Regions from separate parts of the Amycolatopsis sp. NPDC003865 genome, predicted to be linked through region 2. Evidence: riboswitches for the same ligand, from Rfam matches in the RefSeq annotation. Region 2 holds a riboswitch; each other region holds the start of a gene.
What was found. Region 2 has a riboswitch for thiamine pyrophosphate ahead of thiC (phosphomethylpyrimidine synthase ThiC). Riboswitches for the same ligand answer to the same signal wherever they lie in the genome.
Positions count from the first base shown of each region.

Region 1: it holds a riboswitch for thiamine pyrophosphate, as region 2 does, so the genes downstream of both, ACWEVP_RS30700 (thiamine ABC transporter substrate-binding protein) here and thiC (phosphomethylpyrimidine synthase ThiC) in region 2, are expected to answer to the same signal.
Region 3: it holds a riboswitch for thiamine pyrophosphate, as region 2 does, so the genes downstream of both, thiO (glycine oxidase ThiO) here and thiC (phosphomethylpyrimidine synthase ThiC) in region 2, are expected to answer to the same signal.

Region 1 is NZ_JBSGJA010000014.1:196,742-203,314, forward strand. It holds gene ACWEVP_RS30685 (ABC transporter permease) at 1-512, shown strand, start outside; gene ACWEVP_RS30690 (ABC transporter ATP-binding protein) at 532-1,539, opposite strand; gene ACWEVP_RS30695 (ABC transporter permease) at 1,539-3,095, opposite strand; gene ACWEVP_RS30700 (thiamine ABC transporter substrate-binding protein) at 3,203-4,255, opposite strand; TPP riboswitch at 4,277-4,384, opposite strand; gene ACWEVP_RS30705 (4a-hydroxytetrahydrobiopterin dehydratase) at 4,417-4,701, shown strand; gene ACWEVP_RS30710 (hypothetical protein) at 4,778-4,906, shown strand; gene ACWEVP_RS30715 (hypothetical protein) at 5,119-5,586, opposite strand; gene ACWEVP_RS30720 (ArsR family transcriptional regulator) at 5,586-6,176, opposite strand; gene ychF (redox-regulated ATPase YchF) at 6,226-6,573, opposite strand, start outside.
Region 2 is NZ_JBSGJA010000015.1:567-7,139, reverse strand. It holds gene ACWEVP_RS31000 (LytR C-terminal domain-containing protein) at 1-94, opposite strand, end outside; gene ACWEVP_RS30995 (DUF3263 domain-containing protein) at 91-399, opposite strand; gene ACWEVP_RS30990 (peptide deformylase) at 555-1,133, shown strand; gene ACWEVP_RS30985 (glycoside hydrolase family 15 protein) at 1,184-3,349, opposite strand; gene ACWEVP_RS30980 (S1C family serine protease) at 3,553-4,464, shown strand; TPP riboswitch at 4,502-4,623, shown strand; gene thiC (phosphomethylpyrimidine synthase ThiC) at 4,617-6,251, shown strand; gene thiD (bifunctional hydroxymethylpyrimidine kinase/phosphomethylpyrimidine kinase) at 6,248-6,573, shown strand, end outside.
Region 3 is NZ_JBSGJA010000046.1:2,486-9,058, forward strand. It holds gene ACWEVP_RS49750 (phosphatidylinositol-specific phospholipase C domain-containing protein) at 1-25, opposite strand, end outside; gene thiD (bifunctional hydroxymethylpyrimidine kinase/phosphomethylpyrimidine kinase) at 129-956, shown strand; gene ACWEVP_RS49760 (ion transporter) at 1,016-1,819, shown strand; gene ACWEVP_RS49765 (MarR family winged helix-turn-helix transcriptional regulator) at 1,816-2,244, opposite strand; gene thiG (thiazole synthase) at 2,342-3,100, opposite strand; gene thiS (sulfur carrier protein ThiS) at 3,102-3,302, opposite strand; gene thiO (glycine oxidase ThiO) at 3,302-4,375, opposite strand; TPP riboswitch at 4,369-4,474, opposite strand; gene thiE (thiamine phosphate synthase) at 4,506-5,171, shown strand; gene ACWEVP_RS49790 (hypothetical protein) at 5,176-5,919, opposite strand; gene ACWEVP_RS49795 (threonine ammonia-lyase) at 6,067-6,573, shown strand, end outside.

The sequences.
Region 1 (6,573 bases), on a different contig from region 2:
TGATCGCCCCGGTCGGGCGAGGCCGCCTGCTGGCGGTCAAGGCGTTCGGCGTCGCGACGGTGTCGGTGGTCTCGGTGCTGGCGATGTGCGTGACGGGCGTGGTGACCGGCCTGATCATCAACGGGACGGATTCGCTGTTCACGCTGTCGGGCACGACGCTGTCCCTGGGCGGCGCGCTGGCCCGCATCCTGCTGGTGGCGGGCTGGGTGGTGCTGCAGCTGTGGGCGGTCGGCGCGGTGGCGCTGGCGATCTCCAGCTGGACGGAGCACCCGATGCTGGTGGTGGCGTCGGTGCTGGCGGGCGACATCGTGTTCACGATCCTCGGGTTCCTGACGTCGCTGGACTGGCTGCACCCGTTCCTGCTGACGCAGAACTGGTCGATGGCCCCGGCGGAGGTGCTGCAGGACCCGATGGGCGGGCAGCTGCTGGGCGAAGGCGCGCTGCGCGCGGCGTGCTACATCGTGATCGGGCTGTCGCTGGCCTACGCCCGGCTGTCCACCCGCGACGGCTGAGGGTTCTTCCCGGACGGCGTCAGCCGACCAGCGCGACGCCGTCCGGGTCGAACTCCAGCTTCACCGCGTCACCGGCCCGAAGGTCCGACGCCGCCGGGGCGACCGCGTCCACAGTGGACTCCTCGAGTTTCACGACGAGCCGCACGTGCTCCCGGCGGTGCACGGCCGCCACGACCTCGCCCGGCACCCCTTCGGCCGCCACCCGCAGCGCGTGCGGCCGCAATCCCAGCCGCACCGGGCCGTCCTTCACCTCCGGCAAGACGACGTCGCCCAGCGCCGTGTGCGCGACGCCGCCGGCCGCGGTACCCGCCACGAACGTCGTCACCCCCAGGAAGCGGGCCACGTCGTCGTCCGCCGGGTTGCGCCACACCCGCCGGACCGCGCCCTCCTGGCGCACTTCGCCCGCGTCGAGCACCGCGACCCGGTCGGCCAGCGTGAACGCCTCTTCCTGGTCGTGCGTCACCAGCAGTGCCGTGATCTTGCTGCGCCGCAACAGGTCCGCCAGGTCGATCGCCAGCTGCTCGCGCAACCCCGCGTCCAAACCGGACAGTGGCTCGTCCAGCAGCAGCAACCGCGGCTTCGGCGCCAACGCGCGCGCCAACGCCACTCGCTGGGCCTGCCCGCCGGACAGCTCCGTCACCCGCCGCTTCTCGAAACCCGCCAGGCCGACCAGTTCCAGCAGCTCGGCGACGCGCGGGGCCCACTGCGCCCGCGGCACACCGTGCATCCGCAGGCCGAACGCGATGTTCGCCGCGACGTCCCGGTGGGTGAACAGCTGGCCGTCCTGGAACACCAGGCCGAAGCCGCGTTTGTGCACCGGGACCGCGCCGAGGTCGTCGCCGTCCCAGCTCACCGTGCCGCGCGCCGACGGCTCCAGCCCGGTGATCGCGCGCAGCAGCGTCGACTTCCCCGAGCCCGACGGGCCGAGCAGCGCCAGCACTTCGCCGTCGGCGATGTCCAGCCGGACGTCGCGGACGGCCGCGAAGTCTCCGTAGTGGACAGTCAGGTCCCGCACCGACAGCGCCATCAGAACTCCCCCACCCGGCCGCGCCCGAGCCGGTCGATCAGCGCGACCGCCAGCACCGTCACGAGCATCAGCAGCGCGCACGCGGCGTACGCCATCTGGTTGTTCAGCTCCCCCGGGCGGCCCATCAGGGACGCGATCGCGACCGGCAGCGTCGGCGCGGTCGGCCGGGCGAGGAAGCTCGTCGCGCCGAACTCGCCGAGCGCGACGACGAACCCGAAGCCCGCGGCCGCGACCAGCGGCCGCAGCGCCAGCGGCAGGTCGATCTCCCGCCACACGCGCAGCGGGCTCGCGCCGAGGGTCGACGCGGCCTGCCGCAACCGGACGTCGACCGAGCGCAGCACCGGCAGCACTATCCGCACGATCAGCGGGATGATCACCAGCGCCTGCGCGAGCGGCACGAGGTAGGGCGACGTCCGGAGGTCGCCGGGCAGCGCGTCGAGCGTCACCAGGTAGCCGAACCCGACCGTCACCGCGGACACGCCGAGCGGCAGCATCAGGACGGCGTCCATGGTCTCGCCGAGCCCCCGCGCGGCTTTCGCGGGCGAGCGGCGCAGCGCCACCAGCACGACGGACGCGAGCACGCCGACGACCATCGCGAGCAGCGTCGCGTCGATCGCCACCTTCAGCGAGTTCACCGCGGCGTCCCAGCCGGACACCTGGAGTGCGCCCTTCTCGCCGGTCCCGCTCAGCGCGCGGTACCCGGCCAGGCTCCAGCCGTCCTCAGTGGACACCGATTCGGCGAGCAGCGCGACGATCGGCGTCACGAGCAACGCCAGGACGACCCCCGCGGCGCCGGCGACCCACCATTCGCCGCCCCGCGGCCGCCGTGGCCCGCCGGCCCCGATCCGCGCGCCGTCCCTGCGCCGGCGCGCCAGGCCGCCGAGCACCAGCGCGGCGACCACGGCCGCGAACTGGATCAGGGAAAGCGCCGCCGCGCCCGAAAGATCCAGGAGGTCCACCGTCCGCAGGTAGATCTCGGTTTCCAGGGTCCGGTAGCGCGCCCCGCCCAGGATCAGGACGACGCCGAAACTGGTGGCGCAGAACAGGAACACGACGGCCGCGGCGGACGCGATCGCCGGCGCCAGCGCGGGCAGCGTCACCGAGCGGAACGCGCGCCACGGCGACGCGCCGAGCGCGCGGGCGGCGTCGGTCGTCCGGGAGTCGAGCCGCGCCCACAGCCCGGCGACGGTCCGCGCGACGACGGCGACGTTGAAGAACGCGTTGGCCAGCACGATCGGCAGCACGCCGCCGTCCGGCCAGAGCGCCCGGAACGCCAGGCCGACGACGACGGTCGGCAGCACGAACGGCACCAGCACGAGCGTCCGCGCGAGGCCGACACCGGGCAGCCGCACCCGCGCGAGCAGGAACGCCACCGGCAGCCCGGCGACCACCGCGACCACGGTCGACGCGGCCGCGCTGGCGACGGTGAACCCGGCCAGCTGCCAGGTCCGCGCGTCGCCGAGGACGACGTCGAGCCCGCCCGCGGCGAACCCCCGGCCGATGATCGCCAGCACCGGCCAGGCGAAGAAGACGACCAGGAAGCCGATCGGGGCCAGGCCGAGCAGGGCCAGGCCGAAGCCGCGGGTTGTACTCGGCGGGGTTACGGCTTTCTTTTGGGGGCTCCGGGTGGCGAAGCCCCCGGCCCGAGGCGGAGCCTCGGATGTCACTGCTGCACGAGCGTGCGCCATTCGCCGATCCACTTCTCGCGCCCGGCCTGCACCTGGTCCGCCGTGAGCGACTGCGGCTTCTGCGGCAGCGGCGCGACCTGCGCCCAGCCCGCCGGCAGGTCGACACCCTGGCGCGCCGGGTACACGTACATGTTCGCCGCGACCGTCGCCTGGAACTGCTGCGACAGCAGGAAGTCGACGACCTTGCGCGCGCTCTCGGTCTGCTTGCCGTTCGCCAGCACGCCGGCGTACTCCACCTGCCGGTAGCAGGTGTCGAGCAGTGCCTTGGTGCGCGGCTTGCCGTCGTCGCCGACCTCGGCGGCGGGCGAAGACGCGTACGAGACGACGATCGGGCGCGGTCCCTTGCCGGACGAGCCGGAGAAGTCCTTGGTGTAGGCCTCTTCCCAGCCGCTGACGACCTTGAGCCCGTTGGCCTTCAGCTTCGTCCAGTAGTCCTTCCAGCCGGCTTCGCCGTACTTCGCGATGGTGCCGAGGAGGAACGCCAGCCCGGGCGAGGCCGTCGCCGGGTCCTCGGCGACCAGCAGGTCCTTGTACTTCGGGTCGGCGAGGTCGTCGTAGGACTCCGGCGCCGGGATGCCCTTGCTCGTGAAGTAGTTCGTGTCGACGTTGACGCAGACGTCGCCGACGTCGACCGCGGAGAGCCGGTGCTCGGGGTCGACGGCGTAGCGCTGCGGCCCGCGGTCGGCCTCCGGGCTGGTGTAGGGCTCGAAGACGCCCTCCTGCAGGGCGCGGGAGGCGAAGGTCGAGTCGACGCCGTACGCGACGTCGCCGATCGGGTTGGCCTTGGTCAGCACGAGCTTGTTGGTCAGCGAACCGGCGTCGCCCTGCTTGAGCACGGAGATCTTGATGCCCGACTGCTTCTGGAAGGCGTCGAGCACCTCCTGCGGTGCCAGGAAGGAGTCGTGCGTCACGAGGGTGACGGTGGGCGTCTGCTGCGTGCCACCGTCACCGTCGGACAGCGAGCACCCCGCGGCGACGACGCTGACGGCGACGACGGCCGTCGCGGCGCGAACAGCCCTGTGTTTCATCTACCCTCCTGCACTTCGCCGGACGAGGAGGGGAAGCCCTCCCTTCGCCGGCATGATCCGGTCAGGTGCGAACGGTCGCGGGGTGACCCGCCTCTCAGCCCGGCTGACCGGACTCCCGTGGCAACCGTGCAGCGTAGTCCAGGACGTACGACCATGGAGGCATGACGGAAATCTTGAGCGACGCCGAGGCCGACGAACGGCTGGGCGCCGGCTGGACGCGGTCCGGCGCGGTGATCTCGCGCGAGGCCGAGCTGGCGAGCTTCCCGCAGGCGATCGAGGTGGTGGACCGCGTCGCGGTGCTGGCCGAAGCGGCCGACCACCACCCGGACATCGACATCCGCTGGCGCACGCTGACGTTCCGGCTCTCGACCCATTCGGCGGGCGGCCTGACGGCGAAGGACTTCGACCTGGCGGCGCAGATCGACTCGGTGCTCGGCTCGGTGTGATCTCGGTTACTCAGAGTGCACTTTCTCGCGGGTTCGACGTCTCTCGGTAAACGGCTTCTGCTAACGGAGGGATGGCATGACCCAGGCGATCGTGGTCGGTACGGCGGCATTCGCGGCGATGGTGGCAGCGGCGGGCGGCGTGCTCTGGTTCACCGCGCGGGGACGTCGTCACCCGGATGCCGGTGAATTCGATCACAGCCGCTAACGAAGGACATGATCAGCGCGCTGAGCAGGGCGGAAGCATCGATTTCGGCCCTAGGAAACGCCATGAACAGCACCGCCGCTCTCACCCCCGCCCAGCGCGCCTGGATCAACGCCCTCGCCCCCGCGGTGGTGCTGATCGCGATCGCCCTGATGGGCCTGCTCGGCTGAGCCGGCCGCCGGCCTGGCTTCCGGGCCGGGCCGGCTCCCCGCCGCTCAGTAACGCGGCATGTTCGGAATGGCTTTTTCGGCCACCTCGATGAGCGCGAGCACCTTCGGCACGTCGGCCGCGACGTCCTCGGCGGTCATCGACGGAGCCTCGGAAGACCGGTAGGCGACTTCGTTGCGCCGGGCCCGCATCCGGTTGAAGGGCCGCAAGACCGGCCCCAGCGGCGGATCCAGCTGGGCGAGGACCGCCTCGTAGACGGTCACGTGCCCACCCCGGCTCGTCACCCGCAGGCCCTGGTTCTGCAGGACGGCCGCCAGTGCCCGGCGAGCGCTGTCGTAGGCCAGCGTGTAGGCGCCTTCCGGATCCGTGTCCTGCAGCTGCCGCGCCGAAGCTAGGTGGGTGCGGGCCCGGACCAGTTCGGCCTCGGCGGCCTCCCGCGACGCGGGAACGTGCTCGATGGCACCGCGCGCGATGAAGGCGTCGATCCGCTCCCGCCCTTGGTTCCACTGGGGCATCAGGACTCCTGGTCGAGGTTCAGCCGGGCCAGCGGACGGTCGCGAACGCTGGTGAGGAACGGATCCGCCGTGTCCGCGGTCGCCCACGCCTCGGGCGAAATCCGGTGCACGTTGACCTCGCGGCCCAGCCGCCGCGACACGCGCTCGGCCCGGTCGAAGAGCTCGTCCGGATCGGGCGAACCGACGACGAGGACGTCGACGTCACCGGGCGGCGGCCCTGGTTCGCCGCTGTAGCGCGCGGCCCAGGACCCGTAGATGTAGGCCTCGCGCACGCCCGCCAGCCCGGCCAGGGCTTCGGCGAGCAGGGACATCGGCCCGAACGTGACCGCGATGACGTCGCTCAGCGGGCGGTAGAGCGGGGTGTCGGTGCGGGCTTTGACGAGCCGGCTCCGGCCCACCCGCCGGTCTTCCAGGATGCCGCCACCGACGAGCCGCTCGGCTTCGCGCAGCACGGTCGTCGCCGAGACGCCGAACGACTCGGCGAGCTCGGTGATGCTGTACTCGCGCTCCGGGTGCAGCAGGACCAGCGCGAGCAGCTCGCCCTGCAGGCGCGAACGCAGCAGGGGCAGCAAGCTCGGCGAAGCTTTCATTGGACGCAGCATATCCTGCGTCCAATGAAAGTAACAACCAGTAGCCGACTCAGACGTTGAAGCGAAACTCGACCACGTCGCCGTCGGCCATGACGTAGTCCTTGCCCTCCATGCGGACCTTGCCCGCCGCCCGGGCCGCGGCCATCGTGCCCGCCTCCATCAGGTCGTCGTAGGAGACGATCTCCGCCTTGATGAAGCCGCGCTCGAAGTCCGTGTGGATCACGCCCGCCGCCTGGGGGGCCGTCGCGCCCTGGGGGATCGTCCAGGCGCGGGACTCCTTCGGGCCCGCCGTCAGGTACGTCTGCAGCCCGAGGGTGTGGAAGCCCGCGCGGGCCAGCGAGTACAGCCCCGGCTCCGGCTGGCCCACCGACTCGAGCAGCTCGCGCACCGACTCCTC
Region 2 (6,573 bases):
AGATCCCCCCGATGACCGCGGCGATGATCGCCACGCCGACCAGGGCGACGCCCGCGGCCTTCATCGGCCGGGACATTCCCGAAAACACGCTCATTTCAGCTCGATCCCCAGTCGCCGGGCGCCTCGCTTGCGCTGGCGGGCGGCGCGGGTCTTGCGCAGCCGCTTCACCAGCATCGGGTCGGCTTCGATCGCCTCCGGCTTCTCCAGCAGCTTGTTGAGCAGCTGGTAGTAGCGCGTCGCAGACAAGTCGAAGCGTTCGCGGATGGCGTTCTCCTTCGCCCCGGCGTGTCGCCACCACTGGCGCTCGAAGGCGAGGATCTCGACCTCGCGTTCGGTCAGGCCGGGCACGGGCTTCGGCGGCGACGGCTGCGGCTCAGCCATCGACTCCGCGGCGTCCATCCGAGTCCCTCTCAATCGGGCGTCATGGCGAATCAGACCTAGCTCTTCCGCGGGCGCCATTCAACCACGGAAGCGGCCGCCGACGTGGGCATCGACCTCGGCGCGTCACGGTCTGATGCAGGTCTACCAGAGGGGTCCGACTAAACTGGCTCGCCGTGACCATCCACCCCATCGTTATCGCCGGCGAACCCGTGCTGCACCAGCCGACTCGGGAGATCACCGAGTTCGACGAGAAGCTGCGCACGCTCGTGGACGACATGTTCGAGACGATGTACGCCGCCGAGGGCGTCGGCCTCGCGGCCAACCAGATCGGCCTCGACCAGCGGGTGTTCGTCTACGACTGCCCGGACGACGAGGGCGTGCGGCACAAGGGCGTCGTCGTCAACCCGAAGCTCGAGACGTCGGAGATCCCGGAGACCATGCCGGACCCGGACGACGACTGGGAGGGCTGCCTGTCGGCGCCCGGTGAGTCGTACCCGACGGGCCGCGCGAAGTGGGCGAAGGTGACCGGCTCCGACATCGAGGGCAACCCGATCGAGGTCGAGGGCACGGGCTACTTCGCGCGCTGCCTGCAGCACGAGACCGACCACCTGGACGGGTACATCTACCTCGACCGCCTGGTCGGCCGCCACGCGCGCGCGGCGAAGAAGATGCTCAAGCACAACAAGTGGGGCGTCCCCGGCAACTCGTGGCTCCCGCCGAAGACCCCCGAGGACGACGGCGCCGTCATCTGAAACCACGAAGGGCCCCTCGATCGAGGGGCCCTTCGCCGTTTCGAGAGCGGTCAGCAGCCGAGGAAGTGGCAGCGGACCACCTTCGGCGTCTCCAGCACCGATCCCGCCTTGACGTCCCAGGCCAGCCGGACGTACTGCGCGTGCGTCCAGGCCAGCGGGGTCGCCGACGTGGTGGGCGTGCCGGCCGGGAAGCCGGTATGGCCCGACGGCGGGTTCTCGTCCCACACCTGCTCCGGCATGGTCTCCGCCGAGCTGCTCACCCGGCCGAGGTCACGCAGCCGCCGCGCGGCCGAGGCACTGTCGCCGAGCGTCAGCTCGTACTCGCCGCGCTCGCCGGCCAGCAGCGGCCACAGCCGGCCGTACGTCGTGCGGCTTTCGGCCGGGAACGTGTAGTCCCACGGCGAACCGTCGGCCTGCTCGCCGTAGCCGTCCTTGGTGTACCGGTGCCAGAACTGCCCGGTCGGCGTGGTGAACGCGATGTCGGAGTCGGTGACGCGAACGCTGTTCTTGATCACCGGGTCGTCCGCGCGGTAGACGCCGAGCCGCACCAAGTCGAGGAAGCCCGCGTCGGTGACCGCGCGCTGGTCCATCGTCACGCTCGAGTTGCCGAGGTTGTACGTCGTCCCGGCGTTCGCGTTGGCGTCCTTGGTCAAGCGGACGAAGTACGGGTCCTTCGACAGCGGCCCGTTCGTGGTGATCGTCTGCTTCGGCAGGTCGGCCTTCATCTTGTCGGCCGCGGCCAGGTACCGGGCGGCGTCGGCGGCCGCGCCGTTGTGCGACGCGATGTCCGCCGCGCAGACCAGCCCCGCGATCACCGACGCGATGGTCGACGGGGACCAGCCGTCCTGCTCTTCCCACCGCTCCTGCTGCGTGTACGGCGAAGGCTGCCCGTTGGGCCCCTGGTAGCCCAGGATGAAGTCGGCGGCCTTGCGAACGCCGGGCCACAGGTCGGTGCGGCCGAGCTGCTGGGCCAGCACGATCGGGAAAGCGGTTTCGTCGAGCTGGATCGATGTCCAGTACGGCACTCCGTCGACGCGGCTGTTCTGCGGCATGTGCCCGTCGGCCTGCTGCTGCGTGCCGAACATGTAGGACACCGCGCGGTTCGCGGCGGCCGTGTCGCCGCCGGCGGCCAGCCCGGTCGCGATCTGGTAGAGGTCACGCGGCCAGACCAGGTGGTAGGTGCCCGACGGCGACCACTCCGGGTCGTTGTTCCCGAACCGCCACGGCATGCTCGGCGACGCGATGAAGGCGCCCGGGTGGTGCTTGTCCTCGCTCGCGGCGAGCGTCAGCATCGACGCCTTGTAGAGGTCGCGCTCGGCGTCGGTCTTCAGCGACGACGGCGGCTTGCCCACCCCACGCAGGTACTCCTTCCACCCGCGGTCGTAGGCGCGCGTGATGTCGCGGACGCCGCGTCGCTGCGACGCCTGCGCGCTGCCGAGCGCGTCGGACGCCTTCGCGCCCATGCCGAGCGCGAGGGTGACGTGCCGGTTCCGCAGGCCGTCGGCGGTCGTCTGCCCGGTCAGCACGACGTTGCCCTTGGCGGCGGTGTCGTAGGAGGTCAGCTTGAAGGTCTTCGTGAGCTGGGTGTTCCCGTCGGACGCGCCCGCGTAGCCGACGCTCGTCTTCGTGAAGGCGGGCTTCGCGGTGAGCGCGGCGGCGTTGGTCGCGTCCTGCGCGGTGACGGCGTCGCCCTTCCGCGCGGCGGAGTCGTCGGAGCCGTCGTTGGTGAGGTCCGGGTCGGCGACCGCGTAGAGCTGGTAGGGCCGCCCGGTGAGCGACTGGAAGTCGACGTCCACCAGCACCGTCGTGGCGGCCGGGTCGGTGACGTACGTCTTGCGCAGCCGCCAGCGGTGCTGGTCGTCGGTGATGGTCTGCTCGTAGGTCAGGCTGTCGTCGTCGGTCCGCCGGACCTGCTGGGACTTCGCGGTGTAGTCGGCGACGGCGAAGCTCCGGCCGTCCGTGACGACGAAGTTCGTCGACCGGACGCTCGGTGTCGACAGGTCCGGGTAGTAGACCTCGGACAGCTGGCCACCTTGGAGGGTGAACCAGACGTTGCTGGACCGGTCGTGAGCCGTGCCGAAACCGGTCTTGTTCGCGGGCAGCCAGCTGGGATGGGCGCCCGGGGCGCCGGGAGCCTCGCCCTGGGCCACCGCGATCCCCGGGATCAGGCCGGTGACCAGCAGCCCGGCGAGGGCGCCGAACATGAGTTTGCGCATATCAACCCCACAGAAGATCGCTTCTGCACCGTTACAGAAGCGACTTGGGAGTCTGCCGCCGAATCTTCACCGGCGCATGGTCCGAACCGGTGAACCACTGACCGTCACTGGTCCGGTGAACCGGTTCACGGACAGCGAACTCCCGGTCTCGGTTTTCGGGCGCACACTTGTAGTACCTGCAACGGTGTAATCGAGGTGCCCTCATGGAAGACGCGATGGACGCCTACTCGCGCGCGGTCAGCACGGTCGCGAAGACCGTCACCCCGCACGTCGCCGGGGTGCAGCTCGCGCGCGGCAGCGGCTCGGCCGTCGTCTTCGCCGACGACGGCCACCTGCTCACCAACGCCCACGTCGTCGCCGACCACCGGCGCGGGGTCGCCACCTTCGCCGACGGCAGCGAAGTGCCCTTCGACGTCGTCGGCGCCGATCCGCTCTCCGACCTCGCCGTGCTGCGGGCGCGCGGCGAGACGCCGTCGGCCGCGGTGCTCGGCGACGCCGACCGGCTCGTCGTCGGGCAGCTCGTCGTGGCCATCGGGAGCCCGCTCGGCTTCTCCGGCACCGTCACCGCCGGCGTCGTCAGCGCGCTCGGCCGGGCGCTGCCGGTGCGCCACGGCCGCGCGGGACGGGTGATCGAAGACGTCATCCAGACCGACGCCGCCCTCAACCCCGGCAACTCCGGCGGCGCGCTCGCCGACTCCGCCGGGCGGGTCGTCGGCGTCAACACCGCCGTCGCCGGCCTCGGGCTCGGGCTCGCCGTCCCGATCAACGCCACCACGCGGCGGATCATCGACACGCTCGTCGTCGAGGGCCGGGTGCGGCGCGCGTACCTCGGCGTCGTCGGCGTGCCCGCGCCACTGCCGGACGACGTCGCCGAGCGCACCGGGCAGAGCGCCGGGCTGCGGGTGCGCGAAGTCGTCACCGGCGGCCCCGCCGACCGCGCGGGCCTCAAGGCGGGCGACCTCGTGCTGACCGTCGGCCGCACCCGGGTCTCGGACGCCCAGGGCATCCAGCGGCAGCTGTTCGCGGAGGTGATCGGCACCGCACTGCCGATCACCGTGCTGCGCAACGGAGCCATGGTCGACGTCTACGCCACTCCGGCCGAGTTGGTCGGCTGACTTGAGTATCGCGCTCCGGCGTGGCATGGTCGGGTTACAACACCAACGCGGGAGCTCGCGCCATGGCGGGCTGAGAGGGTGACTTGCGTTTCGCAGGCGTCACCGACCGCATGAACCTGACCGGGTAATGCCGGCGTAGGGAGTGAAAGTCGTTGACGACGCTTGAGAACAAGGACGTCTCCGTAACGACCGGGCCGATCACCGGCTCGCGCAAGGTGTACCACCAGACCGAATCCGGGCTCCGCGTTCCCGCGCGCCGGATCGATCTGTCGAACGGCGAGCACTTCGACGTCTACGACACTTCGGGCCCGTACACCGATCCCGAAGCTTCGATCGACGTCCACAGTGGACTGCACCGGCTGCGCGCCGGCTGGGCCGACGGCCGCGAGCACAACACCCAGCTGGGCTGGGCCAAACAGGGCGTCATCACCCGCGAAATGGAGTACATCGCCGCGCGCGAACGGGTTTCGCCCGAGTTCGTGCGCGACGAGGTGGCCCGCGGGCGTGCGGTGATCCCGGTCAACCGCAAGCACCCCGAGTCCGAGCCGATGATCATCGGCAAGAACTTCCTCGTGAAGATCAACGCCAACATGGGCAACTCGGCCGTCTGGTCGTCGGTCGAGGAAGAGGTCGACAAGATGGTCTGGGCGACCCGCTGGGGCGCCGACACGATCATGGACCTCTCCACCGGCAAGCGGATCCACGAGACGCGCGAGTGGATCATCCGCAACTCGCCGGTCCCGGTCGGCACCGTGCCGATCTACCAGGCACTGGAAAAGGTCGACGGCGAACCGGAAAAGCTGTCGTGGGAGATCTACCGCGACACGATCATCGAGCAGTGCGAGCAGGGCGTCGACTACGTCACCGTGCACGCCGGCGTGCTGCTGCGCTACATCCCGCTGACCGCGCGGCGCGTCACGGGCATCGTCAGCCGCGGCGGGTCGATCATGGCCGCGTGGTGCCTCGCGCACCACCAGGAGTCCTTTTTGTACACCCACTTCGAGGAACTCTGCGAGATCCTCCGCCAGTACGACGTCACGTTCTCCCTCGGCGACGGCCTGCGCCCCGGCTCGATCGCCGACGCCAACGACCGCGCGCAGTTCGCCGAGCTGGAAACCCTGGGCGAGCTGACGCACATCGCGCGCTCGCACGACGTCCAGGTGATGATCGAGGGCCCCGGCCACGTGCCGATGCACAAGATCAAGGAGAACGTCGAGCTCGAGGAAAAGCTCTGCGGCGAGGCGCCGTTCTACACCCTCGGTCCACTCGCGACGGACATCGCACCGGCGTACGACCACATCACGTCGGCCATCGGCGCGGCGCAGATCGGCTGGTACGGCACGGCGATGCTGTGTTACGTGACGCCGAAGGAGCACCTCGGCCTGCCGAACCGCGACGACGTCAAGACGGGCGTGATCACGTACAAGATCGCCGCGCACGCCGCCGACCTGGCCAAGGGGCACAAGTACGCGCAGGAATGGGACGACGAGCTGTCCAAGGCGCGTTTCGAGTTCCGCTGGAACGACCAGTTCAACCTCTCGCTGGACCCGGACACCGCCCGTTCGTTCCACGACGAGACGCTGCCCGCCGAACCGGCCAAGACCGCGCACTTCTGCTCGATGTGCGGGCCGAAGTTCTGCTCGATGCGGATCACGCAGGACGTCCGCAAGTACGCGGAAGAGCACGGACTGTCCACTGTGGAGGCAATCGAGGCCGGGATGGCGTCGAAGTCGGCGGAGTTCACCGAGTCCGGCAGCCAGGTGTACCTGCCGGTCGTGCAGCCGTGACACCGCCCACCGCCCTCACCATCGCCGGATCGGACTCCGGTGGTGGTGCGGGCATCCAGGCGGACCTGCGGACGTTCTTCGCCCACGGCGTGCACGGGCTGGTGGCGCTGACCGCGGTCACCGTGCAGAACTCGTTGGGCGTGCAGGGTTTCACGGAGATCCCGGTGGACGTCGTCACCGCGCAGATCAAGGCGGTGGCGTCGGACATGGGCGTCAACGCGGCGAAGACGGGCATGCTCGCGACGGCCGAGATCATCCGCGCGGTCGCGAAGACGCTCGACGAGACCGGGTTCGGCTTCCCCCTGGTGGTCGACCCGGTGGC
Region 3 (6,573 bases), on a different contig from region 2:
GGACCGCCACCGAGAAGAGCTTCATCCAGGCTCCTTCGAACGTGAGTAATGTTCACAATGTCTCACCGTGGTTGACTGTTGATGAAGCAAAAGAGGCCGATTGGCCTAGACCAGAAGTCGGGTGGGAAATGACCACGAGCCCTCCTTCGGCGTTGACCATCGCCGGGTCGGACTCCGGCGGGGCCGCCGGGCTGCAGGCGGACCTGCGCACCTTCCTGACCTGTGGGGTGCACGGCCTGGTCGCGGTCACCGCCGTCACCGTCCAGAACACCCTCGGCGTGCACGACCGCGCCGACCTGCCGCCGCACATCGTGGCCGGGCAGATCGAGGCGGTCGCGGCGGACATGGGCGTCGGCGCGGCCAAGACGGGCATGCTGGCTTCGGCCGAGATCATCCACGCCGTCGCGGCCGCGTGCGACCGCGCCGAGATCGGGCGCGACGAAAAGATCCCGTTCGTCGTCGACCCGGTCGCGGCGTCGATGCACGGCCACCCGCTGTTCGACGAGGCCGGCCTGCACGCCCTGCGCGACGAGCTGCTCCCGCGCGCGACGGTCCTGACGCCGAACCTCGACGAGGTCCGCCTGCTCACCGGCATGACCGTGAAGGACCGCGAAGGCATGCACGCGGCGGCGGTGGTCCTGCACCGGATGGGCCCGCGGTACGTCCTGGTCAAGAGCGGCCACCTGCAGGCCGACCCGGAGTGCGTGGACCTGCTGTTCGACGGCTCGACGTTCGTGGAGCTGCCGGGCAAGCGGTACGCGACGCCGCACACGCACGGCGCGGGCGACACGATGGCGTCGGCGTTGACGGCGGGATTGGCCAAGGGGATGTCCGTGGTCGAGGCCGCCAGGTACGGCAAGTGGTTCGTCTCGCACGCGGTCGAGCACGCCTACCCGATGGGCGCCAAGGTCGGCCCGGTCTCGGCCTTCTGGCGGCTGGCACCCGAGGAGCGCTGAGCACCCGCCCGGCTACCATCCCTGCGTTTACTTTTCCTTGAACCAAGCAGGGGGCGGCCTTGACCGGACGCGAGCGGGTGGCGAAGGTCCTCGAAGACCGCCGCTTCCAGAACTTCATCATCGCCGTGATCGTGTTCAACGCGGTCACGCTCGGCATGGAGACGTCGACGTCGATCATGGCGGGCTACGGCGGCCTCCTGCACGCCCTCGACCACGTCGCGCTCGGCATCTTCGTCGCGGAGCTGCTGGCGAAGTTCTACGCCTACCGCGGCGCCTTCTTCCGCGACAACTGGAACGTCTTCGACCTGCTGGTCGTCGGCATCGCGGTGATCCCGGCGACCGGCCCGTTCGCCGTCCTGCGGTCGCTGCGCGTGCTGCGCGTCCTGCGGCTGATCTCGGTCGTGCCGTCGATGCGCAAGGTCGTCTCCGGGCTGCTCGCGGCGATCCCCGGGATGGCGTCGATCGCCGCGCTGCTCGCGTTGATCATCTTCGTCGCCGGCGTGATGGCGACCAAGCTGTTCGGCGGCATCTCCCCGGAGAACTTCGGCGACCTCGGCACTTCGCTGTTCACGCTGTTCCAGGTGATGACCGGCGAGGCGTGGCCGGACATCGCGAAGGAGATCATGGTCCAGGCGCCGATGGCCTGGATCTTCTTCGTGGTCTACATCCTGGTGTCGAGCTTCGCCGTGCTGAACCTCTTCATCGCCGTGGTGGTCAGCGGCATGGAGGACGAACTGCGCCAGGACATCCGCGAGGAAGAGGAGAAGCAGGCCGAAGCCCAGGCCGCCGCGAACCGGGAGATCCTCGAAGAGCTCCGCGCGGTGCGTGCGGAGCTGGCCGAGCTGCGCCGGACCGCCGTCTAGTCGTCCGCGATCAGGGCCTCGAGCGCCGGGAGCGCCGCCGTGAGCGCTTCGCGGTGCTCGGGCGTCAACCGGTCGAGCCGCCGGTTCAGCTCCTGCACCCGCGTCGACCGGACGCCCGACACCAGCCGCTCGCCCTCTTCGGTCGCCTTCGCCAGCCATGCCCGGCGGTCGACCGGGTCGGACTCGCGGCTGACGTACCCCGCCTCGACCAGGGACGCGATGATCCGCGACATCGTCGCGGCGGCAACCCCCTCCTTCGCGGCGAGGTCACCCAAGCGCAGCTGCCCGGAGATCACCAGCGTCGCCAGCGCCGAGATGGCGCCGTGGCCGGGGCCGGGCACGCCGGCCTGCCGCAGCGACCGGGACAGCCTGCCGACGGCCAGGTACAACCTGCCCGAGACGTCCTGGACCGATGTGCTCGTCACGGCTGGCTCCTTCTGCCCTGCCCCGCCGCCGGTGCGCCGGAAAGTGCCGTCCACCTTACGGGCTCGCTGTGCGCGTTCGGCGTGAAGCCTCCCCGGTTCACCGGGGTGGACTCGACGCCTTCGCCCAGAAGCGCTGCGGCACCCGGCCCGCCCCGCGGGCCAGGTGACCGGCGACGACGGCCGAGCGCATGGCGGCGGCCATCCGCTCCGGATCCGCCGCCCGGGTGACGGCGGTGGACAGCAGGACGGCGTCGCAACCGAGCTCCATCGCCAGCGTCGCGTCCGACGCCGTGCCGATTCCGGCGTCCAGGATCACCGGCACGCCCGCCCGCGAAACGATCAGCTCGATGTTGTGCGGATTCCGGATGCCGAGACCGGTGCCGATCGGCGCGCCCAGCGGCATCACCGCGGCGCAGCCCGCCTCCTCCAGCCGCAGCGCGAGCACCGGGTCGTCGTTCGTGTAGGCGAACACCGTGAACCCGTCGGCGGCCAGCCGTTCGGCGGCGTCGAGGGTCTCGACCGGGTCCGGCAGCAGCGTCCGGTCGTCGGCGTGCACCTCGAGCTTGACCAGATCGGTTTCCAGCGCCTCCCGGGCGAGCTGCGCGGTCAGCACGGCCTCGGCGGCCGTGCGGCAGCCCGCGGTGTTGGGCAGCAGCTCGATGCCGAGCCGCTTCAGCAGTTCGAGGACGCCGGAGCCGCCTTCGGCGTCGGCGCGGCGCATCGCGACGGTGGTCAGCTCGGTGCCGGACGCGACCAGCGCCCGTTCGAGCACGGCCAGGTTGGCCGCGCCGCCGGTGCCGATGATCAGCCGCGACGACAGCTTGGCGGTGCCGATGACCAGCGGTTCTGCGTCCATTTCAGCCTCCCTGGACCGCGGTGAGCACGTCGAGGACCGCCCCCTTGGGCACGGCGGTGGTCGGCCAGTCGCCCCGCCGGACGACGACGCCGTCGACCGCGACGGCGATGCCGGGCCGCTGCCCGCCCGACGCGTCGAGGACGTCGGCGACCGTGGCGCCGTCCGGGAACTCCGTCCACTTCCCGTTGAGCTTGATCTCCATCACACGTGCTCCTTCTGGTGCAGGCGGGCGGGTGAAGCCGCTTCGACGCCTTCGGGCGGCTTCTCACCCTCGAGCCAGGCGACCACGGCGTCCGCGGTCACGGGGGCCATCAGCAGGCCGTTGCGGTGGTGCCCGGTGGCGGCGAAGACACCGTCGTCCAGGACACCGATGTAGGGCAGGACGTCCCGGCTGCCGGCCCGCAGGCCCGCGGCGGTCTCGGCCAGCTCGTACTCCGTGATCGCGGGGAAGACGCGTTCGGCACCCTCGATCAGCTCGCGCACGCCGCGCGCGGTGACGGCCTGGTCGAAGCCCGCTTCGTACTGCGTCGCGCCGAGAACGAGCTCCTGGTCGCCGCGCGGGACGAGGTAGATCGGCTTGCCTTCGACGACGGCGCGGACGGTTCGCGTCGGCGGCGGCAGGCAGCCGCGGCGGGGCCTGAGCCGGAGGATCTCGCCCTTGAGCGGGCGGACGGCCCCGGCCAGCTGCGGGTGCAGCCGCCCGGTCCAGGCGCCGGCGGCGAGCACGACGGCTTCGGCGTCCGGGATCCGTTCCACGCGTTCGCGCACGAACCGCACGTCCCGCTCCCGCGCCGCCGCGTAGAGCGCTTGGAGGAGTTTCCGGTTGTCCACGGCCAGGTCGCCGGGCACGTGGAGTCCACTTCGGACAGATCCGACGCCGGGCTCGAGACGCTTGGCCTCCCGGCCGGTGAGCCGGTCCGCCGCGCGGCCGGTCCCGTGCAGGTGGCCGGCGAGGATGTCCAGGTAGCCGGCGTCGGCGCTGTCGAAGGCGACGACGAGCGTGCCGTGTTCGGCCAGGCCGGGGTCCAGGCCTTCGCGGGCCAGGTCGCTCGCGAAGCCGGGCCACCGCCTCAGCGATTCTTCGCCGAGGATGAGCACGTCTTCCTCGCCGGGCCAGGCTTCGGTGACCGGGGCGAGCATGCCGCCGGCCAGCCAGGAGGCGCCGCCGCGGACGGGTTCGGGGTCGTAGAGGGTGACCTCGTGGCCGTTCGCGGCCGCGCGCCACGCCGTGGCCAGGCCGATCACGCCGCCGCCCACCACTGCCAGGTTCGTCATGGGATCACGCTCCCTGCGCCGGCATGACCCGGATCAGGTTCCACGGTCGGAGCGGCAGCTCCCTCTCAGCCCGTCCCTCGGGCTCCCGTGCGGACGAGTCCACCCTAGCTCGCGAGGTACGGTCGCCGCTATGCCCGCCCTTTCCGGTGACAAGATCCGCGCCCGCCTCGACGCGGCGCGCCTGTACCTCTGCACGGACGCCCGAACTTCGCGCGGCGATTTGGCGTCCTTCGCCGACGCGGCGCTGGCCGGCGGCGTCGACATCATCCAGCTGCGCGACAAGACCGGGGGTGCGCCGCTGGAGGCCGCCCAGGAGATCGCGGCGCTGGAGGTGCTGGCCGAGGCCTGCGCGCGGCACGGAGCGTTGCTGTCGGTGAACGACCGGGCCGACGTCGCTTTGGCGGTGGGCGCGGACGTGCTGCACCTGGGCCAGGACGACATCCCGGTGCCGCTGGCCCGCCGCATCCTCGGGGACGAGGTCGTCATCGGCCGGTCGACGCACTCGCTCGACCAGGCCCTCGCGGCGGCCGCGGAGCCCGGCGTGGACTACTTCTGCACGGGCCCCTGCTGGCCGACGCCGACCAAGCCGGGCCGCTCCGCGCCCGGCCTGGACCTGGTGCGCGAGACCGCGGCCTGGACCCCGGACCGGCCGTGGTTCGCCATCGGCGGCATCGACGGCGACCGGCTCCCGGAGGTCCTCGACGCGGGAGCGTCCCGGATCGTGGTGGTCCGGGCGATCACCGAAGCCGAAGACCCCGAAGCTGCCGCTCGGGAGCTGCGCGCCCGCCTCCCCTGAGCGTTCACGGCGTCGGGGTGGTGACCGCGCCCTTGCTGGTGGGCGCGGTCGTCGTCGCCGGGGCCGAGGTCGACGGCTGCTGGGTCGTCGTGCTCGGCGTGGTCGTCGGCGTCTCCGACGAGGTCGTCGGGGCCGTGGACGTGTCCGACGGCGTCGTGGTCGTCTCCGTCGGGGACACCTGGGTGTCCGTCGAGGGCGCGGGCGTGGTCGACGGCGCCGGGTCCGTGCGGCCGCCGCCGTTGCCGAAGATCTTGCCGATGCTCGTGCCCGTGCCGCCGCCGATCTGGGTGCCCGTCGCCGACTCGAAGCCGACGATCGCCAGGATCGCCACCGCGAACGCCGCCACGCTCGTGCCGATGATCAACGGCCAGCGCAGTTTGCGCAGCCGCGAGGGCTCCTCCTCCGGCTTGGCCAGCTGGACCGTCGGCTGGTCGGTGATCGGCACCTCGGCCGCCGCCGGCAGGTCGGGTACCCCGCGCCGGCGGATCCCCGACGTCGCCAGCTGCCGCGCCTTGAGCGCCGCCTCGCGGGTGCGTTGCAGCGAGCGCAGGTACAGCTCGCTGCCGACCGTCGACACCACGCTCGCCACGCCGGCGCCGACCACCGTGCCGGCCACGCCGAGCGTCGATCCCAGCAGCGCCGCGGTCACCGCCGCGAGCGCCGCCGCCAGCACCTGCGCGATCCGCAGGCCGGACTTTTCTTCCTTCTTCGTGTCCAACTCGGAAGCCGCTGCGTTCTCCTTGCTCATGATCCCGATCCGCTAGAAAGTCTTCTCCCCGTTTCCAACGTGTAAGGCGCGCGAGGAACTCCCCACGTTGCCGGAGCGTGAGGAGCACCACTCCGACCGTCCACAATAGACACTCCACACCGGGCACTTTCTTGACATACTCGGCACATGGAACTGGTGACGATCTCTGACATCGAGGCCGCGGCGAAGCGCGTCCAGGATGTCGCCGTGCGCACGCCCCTGCTGCTCCAGACGTGGGATCCCCGCGGAACCCTGTGGCTCAAACCCGAAAACCTCCAACCGGTCGGCGCGTTCAAGGTGCGCGGCGCGTTCAACGCGATCGCCACCCTCGACGACGAACGGCGTACCCGCGGCGTCATCGCTTATTCCAGCGGCAACCACGCGCAAGCGGTCGCGTACGCCGCGCAGCGGTACGGCGTGCCCGCGTTGGTCGTCGTGCCGGACGTGACGCCACGGATCAAGGTCGAAGCCACCCGCTCCTACGGCGCCGAGGTGATCGAGGTGCCGATCGGCGAGCACGAGGGCAAAGCGCGCGAACTGGCCGCCGAACGCGGGCTGACCCTCATCCCGCCCTTCGACGACGCGGCCATCATCGCCGGGCAGGGCACGGCGGGGCTCGAGATCGCCGAAGACCTCCCCGAAGCCGAGGTCGTG